DNA from 4 places in the Desulfosporomusa polytropa genome. Region 4 is predicted to be linked to each of the others. Evidence: riboswitches for the same ligand, from Rfam matches in the RefSeq annotation. Region 4 holds a riboswitch; each other region holds the start of a gene.
The links. Region 4 has a riboswitch for cobalamin ahead of ACZ449_RS08355 (sirohydrochlorin cobaltochelatase). Riboswitches for the same ligand answer to the same signal wherever they lie in the genome.
Positions count from the first base shown of each region.

Region 1: linked by a shared signal. The riboswitch ahead of nikB (nickel ABC transporter permease) and the one ahead of ACZ449_RS08355 (sirohydrochlorin cobaltochelatase) in region 4 are both predicted to bind cobalamin.
Region 2: linked by a shared signal. The riboswitch ahead of cbiD (cobalt-precorrin-5B (C(1))-methyltransferase CbiD) and the one ahead of ACZ449_RS08355 (sirohydrochlorin cobaltochelatase) in region 4 are both predicted to bind cobalamin.
Region 3: linked by a shared signal. The riboswitch ahead of cobT (nicotinate-nucleotide--dimethylbenzimidazole phosphoribosyltransferase) and the one ahead of ACZ449_RS08355 (sirohydrochlorin cobaltochelatase) in region 4 are both predicted to bind cobalamin.

Region 1 is NZ_AP042400.1:4,773,306-4,775,508, forward strand. Features, by position in the region: gene ACZ449_RS23970 (hypothetical protein) at 1-735, shown strand, start outside; cobalamin riboswitch at 840-1,021, shown strand; gene nikB (nickel ABC transporter permease) at 1,146-2,126, shown strand; gene nikC (nickel transporter permease) at 2,136-2,203, shown strand, end outside.
Region 2 is NZ_AP042400.1:725,015-727,217, forward strand. Features, by position in the region: gene ACZ449_RS05110 (NAD-dependent epimerase/dehydratase family protein) at 1-584, shown strand, start outside; cobalamin riboswitch at 743-914, shown strand; gene cbiD (cobalt-precorrin-5B (C(1))-methyltransferase CbiD) at 1,026-2,120, shown strand; gene cbiE (precorrin-6y C5,15-methyltransferase (decarboxylating) subunit CbiE) at 2,099-2,203, shown strand, end outside.
Region 3 is NZ_AP042400.1:3,218,511-3,220,713, forward strand. Features, by position in the region: gene cobT (nicotinate-nucleotide--dimethylbenzimidazole phosphoribosyltransferase) at 1-951, opposite strand, end outside; cobalamin riboswitch at 1,028-1,217, opposite strand.
Region 4 is NZ_AP042400.1:1,379,085-1,381,287, reverse strand. Features, by position in the region: gene ACZ449_RS08355 (sirohydrochlorin cobaltochelatase) at 1-912, opposite strand, end outside; cobalamin riboswitch at 1,079-1,260, opposite strand; gene ACZ449_RS08350 (acyl-CoA dehydratase activase) at 1,383-2,153, opposite strand; gene ACZ449_RS08345 (2-hydroxyacyl-CoA dehydratase subunit D) at 2,166-2,203, opposite strand, start outside.

The DNA of each region.
Region 1 (2,203 bases), 2.2 Mb from region 4:
GCTAATGCTATGCTGGCAGAGTTTGGGCGTAACGCTGTTGTAAATAAAAATGGCATCATTGCTGTTTATCTGATGGGTTCGTTGCCTACCGGCATCTATTTCACTATCTTTTATTTCAGTCCAGCTTTGATCGCCGGGTTGGGCTGGAAACTGGGTATGGCATTTATGGCGATAAACATTGGCATGAGTACTCTTGTAACAGTAATTGGCATCTTATGGAATCGCATTAACTTCCGACAAGATGACGCCAGCCATTCGGAACATCAGCAGGCATTTTCCAGTGCGACAGCCGATAAGATCGATCTGGTAGCTGCGGCTAGGACGGCCTTTTGGCAATTTTGGGATATAGCTGTAGTTTTTGTGCCGGTTACGTTTGTTTTCGCGCTGTTTATGCATACAGATAATATTAACGGGATTCTGTCAGGTGTTGCCCCTGTTTTACACAAGGTCAATTTGACTGCAGCCGGAGTTTTGGTCATTTTGGCGGGTATACCTACGATGATTGCGGCCATAGGTGTTGCCGGAACGCTGCTACAAAACGGTGCACTGGTGGCAGAGGAGATAATCTTTACGCTTTTGGTGGCGTCCTTTTTTCATAATATATATGATGCTGTATCTCGCGTATTACCAACAAATCTTTCAATATTTGGCGTCAAGTTGGGAGTTATTGTTACTGTAGTGGGTACTGTCGTCTATCTTGCAATGGTGGTGCTGGCCGCCAGCCTCGCTTTGTAAGCGTGAGTTACCTGATGGTGAATGTTGTGAAATAATCATTGACGTTCTATGTCGACCAATGATATGGTTGGAAAAATATAGAATATTATATTCTCTAACAGACAACTGAATATATTGAGTTAGGTGCCCATTTGGGCTTAATAGGGAAGACCGGTTAAAAGCCGGCGCGGTCCCGCCACTGTAACGGGGAGCAAGCTTAAGGTATACCACTGGGACAACAGTCTTGGGAAGGTTTAAGCAAGCCATGATCCGAAGCCAGGAGAACTGCCTATCTGACAATCACCGTTTTCACCCACGTGGTATGGGGAGGGGATTACAGTTAAGTGCTATATGCGTATTTTACTGAATTCACTCCTGGTTTTACACCAGGAGTTTTTTATTTCACTTTGCTGTATCACTCCCTGCTTTTTATGGCAGGGAGTTTATTTTTTACTAGAGGAGATGGTGCTTTGAATCGAAAAGAGATTGTACATCGCTTGGTACAAATGGTGATTGCTCTTATCGGTGTGAGCTTTCTAACATTTTGCCTGATGTATCTGTCGCCGGGAGATCCGGTAGAGATGCTGCTGGAGGTAGGCGATACCATTGTTTCGGAGGAAACGATTGCGGAGACGCGGGTACAGCTGGGCTTGGATCAGCCTTTTCATATACAGTATATCCGCTGGTTTACTGGTGTCTTGCAAGGGGATATGGGTATGTCGTACTCGGCGAAGATGCCGGTAGTTGAGCGCCTTTGGCAGTGCCTGCCGGGAACGTTGGTGCTAGCAGGCTCGGCTCTGGTGATGATGCTCCTGATTTCAGTACCTTGCGGGATTCTTTCCGCCGTGTATAGAAACCGCACGGTTGATTATCTGATCCGCGGAATTTCATTTTTAGGCGTATCCATGCCGAGCTTTTGGGTAGGACTCATCCTCTTGTATGTTTTGGGGCTGAAGCTGAGGCTTTTTCCGGTTGCAGGCGGTGTAGTGTCGCTGGACCGGATGGTGCTTCCAGCGCTTACGCTGGCCATTGCGATGGCGGCCAAATACACGCGGCAGGTGCGTACGGCGGTTTTGGAGGAACTGGGGCAGGAGTATATCATTGGTGCACGTTCGCGGGGATTTCCCATGCGGAAGATTCTCTGGCGGCATGTGCTGTCAAATGCCTGTTTGCCGCTCATTACGTTGCTGGGACTGTCGATTGGCTGGCTGTTGGGCGGCGTGGCTGTTATTGAGATGGTCTTTTCCTGGCCGGGACTCGGCAAGATGGCCGTACACGCCATTGAGATGCGTGATTATCCTTTAGTACAGGGCTTTGTCCTCTGGATTGCTGTTTTGTATATGGGGATTAATCTGCTTGTCGATATTTCCTATACCTATCTTGATCCGCGGCTGCGGAAAGGAGGACGCTGAGTGACGTTTTTGACAAAGGACAAGTTCTTGTTCGGGCTGTATACGTTTTTAGTTCTGTTGATTGCCGGTTTTGCGCT
Region 2 (2,203 bases), 650 kb from region 4:
CCAGCGCCGCTGTATATGGCGATGCTGCCAGTCTGCCGATTACTGAAGATATGGAGCTTAAGCCAGGGTCCTTTTATGGTCTGACCAAGTGCACCAGTGAGAAGTATCTTGCGTTATACAGCCAGATATACCATATTGATTATGTTGCTCTCCGGTATGCCAATGTGTATGGAGAACGTCAGGGAGATGGCGGCGAAGGCGGGGTAGTGAGCATCTTTACCCGCAAAATAGCGGAAGAGCAGCCTATGTATGTCTTTGGTGATGGTGGTCAAACAAGGGACTTTATTTATGTCGGTGATGTGGCTGAGGCGAATTGCCAAGCGCTTACTGCGCCGTTGTCAGCGGTAAACCGGGTATATAATGTCAGTACGCAGACGCAGACTAGTGTCAATGACCTTGCCGCACTATTAAATAAAGCGGCTGCTAAATCAGCAAAACCGAATTACTTGCCAGCAAGAGACGGCGATATCTATCATTCTACGTTGTCTAACAAGGCGGCTGTTACTCTTCTTGGCTGGAAGCCGGCGATGCCGCTTGCTGATGGTTTGGGTCGGACTTACCATTCCATCAAGGAAAAACTATAAAAGATATGGAAGAAAATCACCCAAGATAAGCAGCGGGTGATTTTTTTGCAACTGTGTAATCTTTTGGCAGGAAAGGGCGTACTTAATTAATTTTGATAATAATTGTCTTGTTAGCAGGAAAATAGTCAAGTATATGGAATTATACCACTAACATAATTTGATAGTGTAAGGGAATGGGTGCTTTGTGCTTAATAGGGAAGTCTGGTGTAATACCGGCACGGTCCCGCCACTGTAATGGGGATGCCTCCTAAATTTGCCACTGGGAAACCGGGAAGGCTTAGGGCGGCGATGAACCAGAGTCAGGAGACCTGCCTGTTCTAACACACGCCGTTAGGACCTACGGAAGATAGGCAGGTGTGGGTACAATAATCAGGCAAAATTTATGTATTGTTTGGTATTATACCCCCTGCTAAGGGGGTTTTTCTATTGTCTGACAAGCAAATGCGCAAAGGAATAACTACAGGGACTTGTGCAGCCGCAGCGGCCAAGGCGGCAGTAATGGCTTGGCAAGGTCAGCAGGTTGCTGCAGTTGAGGTCATTTCGCCGCAAGGCATAATGCTGGTAGCACCAATAGCCGAAAGTCATGCGCTGACACATGGTGGTGTTGGCTGGGTAATTAAGGATGCTGGTGATGATCCGGATATTACGAATGGGGTTAAAATTGCAGCTGAAGTAATTATAACTGATCAACCAGGTATTATTATCAGGGCCGGTGAGGGCGTAGGGACGGTGACAAAGCCGGGTCTGGCTATGCCGGTAGGCGAACCGGCTGTAAACCCTGGACCGCGTACTATGATTACGCAAGCAGTTAATGATTGTTTGCCAGCAGGCAAAGGTGCTATTGTTACTATTTCGGTTCCCAACGGGGAGGCATTAGCTGCTAGAACGCTCAATCCCATATTAGGAATTGTCGGCGGTTTATCCATTATTGGTACTACCGGGATTGTTGAACCCATGTCTGAAGAAGCTTTTAAGAATTCGCTAGTTCCTCAGATCAGTGTGGTGCAGGCGCTGGGATATGACGAAATCGTTTTTGCGCCTGGGAAGATTGGACAGGATATTGCCATTAATCGGTATGGTTTGCCAGCAGAAACGGTTGTGCAAACTAGCAATTTTATGGGGCATATGTTGGAACATGCCGTGAAGTATGGAATGCGGCAGGTGCTTTTGTTTGGTCATCTAGGTAAAATTGTTAAGGTGTCAGCCGGAATATTTCACACTCATAATCGAATGGCTGATGCCCGGATGGAAACATTAGCTGCCTATTTGGCTGTCAGCGGGGCGCCACAGGCTGCCATTGAAGAGATATTGTCTTCGACTACAACAGAAGCAGCTATGCCAATTATTGCTCGCTATAATATGAATAAGGTATATAATTTATTAGCTGAAAGGGCTAGTGCCAGAGCGATGCGTTATGTGTTTGGTGATTTAACCGTGGGGACAGTCATCGTGACTTTGAAGGGAGAGATACTGGGCCTTGATCAGACGGCCCGGGAAATTGGAGGCCATTTAGGATGGAATGTACCTATCGAATAATTATTGTCGGTATTGGTCCCGGTTCGCCTGATTATATGTTGCCAATAGCCAGCCGGACAATTGCAGCGGCTACTATTTTGGTC
Region 3 (2,203 bases), 1.8 Mb from region 4:
TAGCCTGACCCCCAATTCCAAACAAGCTTCTAGCTGCAGATGACGTAATGCAATAATATGAGCCGGTTCGCCAGAAAGGTGCGATGCAAACATATACTCTTTACTCAGGGGCTCAATGGCATTAGCGATTAAAGCCGCAGCAGTAGTGTTAAGTCCGTCGATGACAACAGCGCAGCGATTGGCAGCTGATCCGAGGATTACGCCAGCTAGTGCACCTAATTCAAAACCGCCCACTTTGGCTAAAACATCCAAGCCATCCTGTGGATTGGGCTTATTAACAGCTAAGGCTTGACCAACAATCTCCATCTTGGTCTTAAGCCGGCTGTCTGATATCCCGGTTCCCCGCCCAGTTACTTTTTCCGGAGTTAGACCGGTAAACGCTCCGACAATAGCGGCACTGGATGTTGTATTACCAATACCCATCTCCCCCAAACTAAAGCAGCGAAAACCGTGCCTCACTCGGTCATTAACAATTTCGATACCTGTTTCCACCGCCTGTATGGCCTGCTCACGCGTCATTGCCGGGCCTTGGGTGAAGTCCTGCGTGCCATAGGCAATCTTTCGATGCCACAGTCCGGGAACATACGACATGTCCCCAGCCACGCCCATATCAACCACAACCATATCCGCCCCGCAGAAGTTGGCAAAAGCATTGGCACTCGCGCCTTTGGAGATAAGATAATTGGCTGTCATATGAATCGTTGTTTCGATTGGATAAGCACTCACCACACGTCTAGCCACTCCATGGTCAGCTGAAGCTACCACCATACAAGCCTTTGGCAGTGTAGGCCTTAGTTCACCTGTTATTCCGGCATACTTTTGTACCATCTCTTCCAATCGGCCCAGACTGCCTGCTGACTGTAATAAGCCAGCCAAGCTAGCCTGTACCTGTTCTTTGATTGCTGTATCTGGAGCCATAATCTTCACTAACGTTTCTTGCAGTACGCTCATAATACCTCCTGTTGTTAGATAATAAAAGTAAAAGGCTTTTTTGGTTAAGCCCAAAAAAGCCTTCTTGTCCATGAAGGATGGTTCTGCGATTAAGGCAGGTCTCCTGGCTCCCGGTTCATCAGCTCTTACGCCTTCCCCTTGACGAGTGGCCATGTAAGATCTCCCCGGTACAGTGGTGGGCCCGCGCCTATGTATAGTCTATAGTCTCCCTATACTCAGACTTCCCTATTCTCCCCCTAGAGGGCACCTTATCCGTAAAATATGTATAATTTTATGGTCATTATAACAGACGGCCTTACTACCGTCAATGGTGAAATCCAGTTTTACTGCTTTACTCAATAAAATAAGCTTTTGAGTACTTGTGAACCTTTGCGTACTTTGCGGTAACCACCTTAAGATAGGCTTGATTGAGGTTGTATCGGTTTGTAAAACAACAAAGGACACAAAGAGTTATGGTGAGGGGGTTTTACTTTTGTCATTGCCACAAAAGTAACAAAAAGTCTAGGACCAAAGCCTCCAAAAGCTGAAAAGCCAGGCGGTATTCCTAAAATCCGTAAACTACGCTCAAACAGTACGGATTTTCTTACGGAATACCACCCGGCTTTTCTCCTGCGGAACACTTTTTCCGGCAAAGGCCGGGGAGGCACGGGGGTTACGGGGATACCACTTTGGTAATTAAGATACTGTTAACCCTTTGCGTACTTTGAATACTTTGTGTGCTTTGCGGTAACAATCCTTAAACTGAGCTTGGTTATGGGCTATGGGGTTAGGGTTGTTAACCACTAAGGACACAAAGAGCGCAAAGGGGTACGAAAGTGGAAGTCAGGAAGCAACGAGACGTTCTTTTTGCTTCCATTTGCCTAAGCGGAAGTTTACCGCCAGCAACGATGGATTATCTGGAATACAAGAAAAGGGGGTTTACTTTTGTCATTGCCACAAAAGTAACAAAAAGTCTAGGCCTAAAGCCTCCAAAAGCTGAAAAGCCAGGCGATATTCCTAAAATCCGTAAACTCGCTACGCTCAAACAGTACGGATTTTCTTACGGAATACCGCCCGGCTTTTCTCCTGCGGAGCGCTTTTTCCGGCAAAGGCCGGGGAGGCACGGGGGTTACGGGGATACCACTTTGGCAATTAGGACACCGCTAACCCTTTGCGTACTTTGCGGTAACACTCCTTAAACTGAGCTTGGTTTTGGGCTATGGGGTTAGGGTTGTTAACCACAAAGGACACAAAGAGCGCAAAGGGGTACGAA
Region 4 (2,203 bases):
ATGTCCATGATCCTTGCTATGACCAGCATTGCCATGACTATGGCAATGTCCCTTGCCGCATCTATGAGCATGTCCGTGCGGTTGGTGGACAATAGCTGACCGGAGATGGGATATATAGATATCTTGAATGTCGACATTTCCACCCAACCCGTGGAAATATATATCCACTTCAAAACCGGCTGCTGCTAACTGTGACTTAGCAGAGTCCTCTTCATCACCAGCCATGTCATTAGTGGCATGATCACCAGTTACCAACATAAACGGCATCAGCGTAACTTTTTTCACCTGGTTCTGTTTTAGTTTGTCGATAATCCGGCTCAACGAAGGGAAGCCATCTACTGTATAGACAAAGACATTAGTAAGGCCAGCATCTTCGAGCTTTAACTGTAGAGCTGCATAAGCCGCATTAGCCGGGTGCATTCCACCATGGCCCATAAGCACAACGGCTCTGTCTGGCTCAGAGTTAGGCAGTTGAGTCGCCAGGGCTTTAATGGCAATTGCATAGTCATCTGGATGATTGTCCTGTCCCATATAATAAAGGAGCGGACGACCTAATCGGATTTTTTCAAAAGCCTTTTCCTTGGCATGAGCGTAATGGCTAACAAGTCCCTTTACTTTGTCATATTCAGCACCAGGCACAATATGCAGCGGTTGAATATATACTTCCTGAAACCCTTCGGCCTGAAGACGTTCTAAGGCTTGTCGCTCATTATCAATCTGAACTCCGTCCCGCTCGGCTATCCGTTTAATGACAGTACGAGAAGTAAATGCCCGACGCACCTCATAGTCAGGAAAAGTTTTACTGAATAGATTCTCAATGCATTCAATATTCAGCTTTAAGGTTTCCGGATAGGAAGTGCCAAAACTAACAACCACGATGGCCTTGTTTTTTGCAGTTTGTTCTTGATTCATAGGTTATTTCCCCCTCATTTTCGCATAATAATAAGTAAGCCCCTCCCTGATATTCAGGAAGGGGCTGTAAGTAAAAAGCGTACGTTCATATTCTATTCCGGCCTTGATAATAACCGTAAAAGATTGCGCTCTCCATAATCCCCTCCTCATCGCTCGTGAGTAAAAAACGGTGATTGACAGACAGGCAGTTCTCCTGGCTTTGGATCATAGTTTACCCAAACCTTCCCAAGACAATAGTCTCAGTGGCATACCTTGAGTTAACTCCCCATTACAGTGGCGGGACCGCGCCGGCATTTAACCGGTCTTCCCTATTAAGCCCCGTAGGGCACCTGGCTCAACAGTATTCAGTTGTTATTAGTTATATTATATCTAATAATATAACTTCTTGGTAGCTATTGTCAATCATCTTTAGCATTGAGTATTGCTATACCATCTGTCAGTATAAAATTCATTACAAAAGATTACGCCAATTATCTTTTTAGTAAACATGCCGCTCCATAGGCAACTGTGAACTGCGGATAGTCTAGAACATTAACATCTCGGAAAATTTCATCTTCAATTGCCGCAGCAAGTCCGCCGTTATTGGCAGAGCCGCCATCAAGATACAGATCATCTTCAATGTCTTGGTTTCCCAGCATCCCATTTATGCGCCTGGCAATGGATTCATGCAAACCCTTAATGATATTTTCTTTTTTTGTTCCCTTGGCTAACAGAGATACGATCTCGCTTTCCGCAAAAACCGCACAGGTACTGTTGAGGTTGACAGAAGCGTCAGCCTTGTCTGCTAAGGCCGCAAAATCATAGATGGGAGTGTCCAAAATACGCCCTGCCATTTCAAAAAATCTCCCCGTTCCAGCCGCACATTTATCATTCATTTTAAATTCACTAAGTTTTCCGGCAGCGGAAATGCGGATAATTTTTATATCCTGGCCGCCAATATTAATTACCGTGCGTGCCTTTTTATCGCTTAATAAGTACACCCCCCATGCGTTAGCGGAAACCTCATCGACAACCGTATGTGCCTGGGTCATCAAATTTTTGCCATAACCAGTGACAGAAATACCGACAATATCTTGTCTTCTTATCGAACTATCAGCAAGACCTTCGGCAATTAATTGGAGTGCCAATGCTTCCTGTCCTGGTGCTGTGGGGACCGTTTTTTTCCAAATAAGTTCTGGCTCTTTAACAATCACCGCCTTTATGGCGGTGCTGCCAAGATCAATACCAATTTTGAATTCCATAGCTATCTCCTTTTAGGCTAACGTTTGTGCAAAAGCTTCCAGACGGGTCA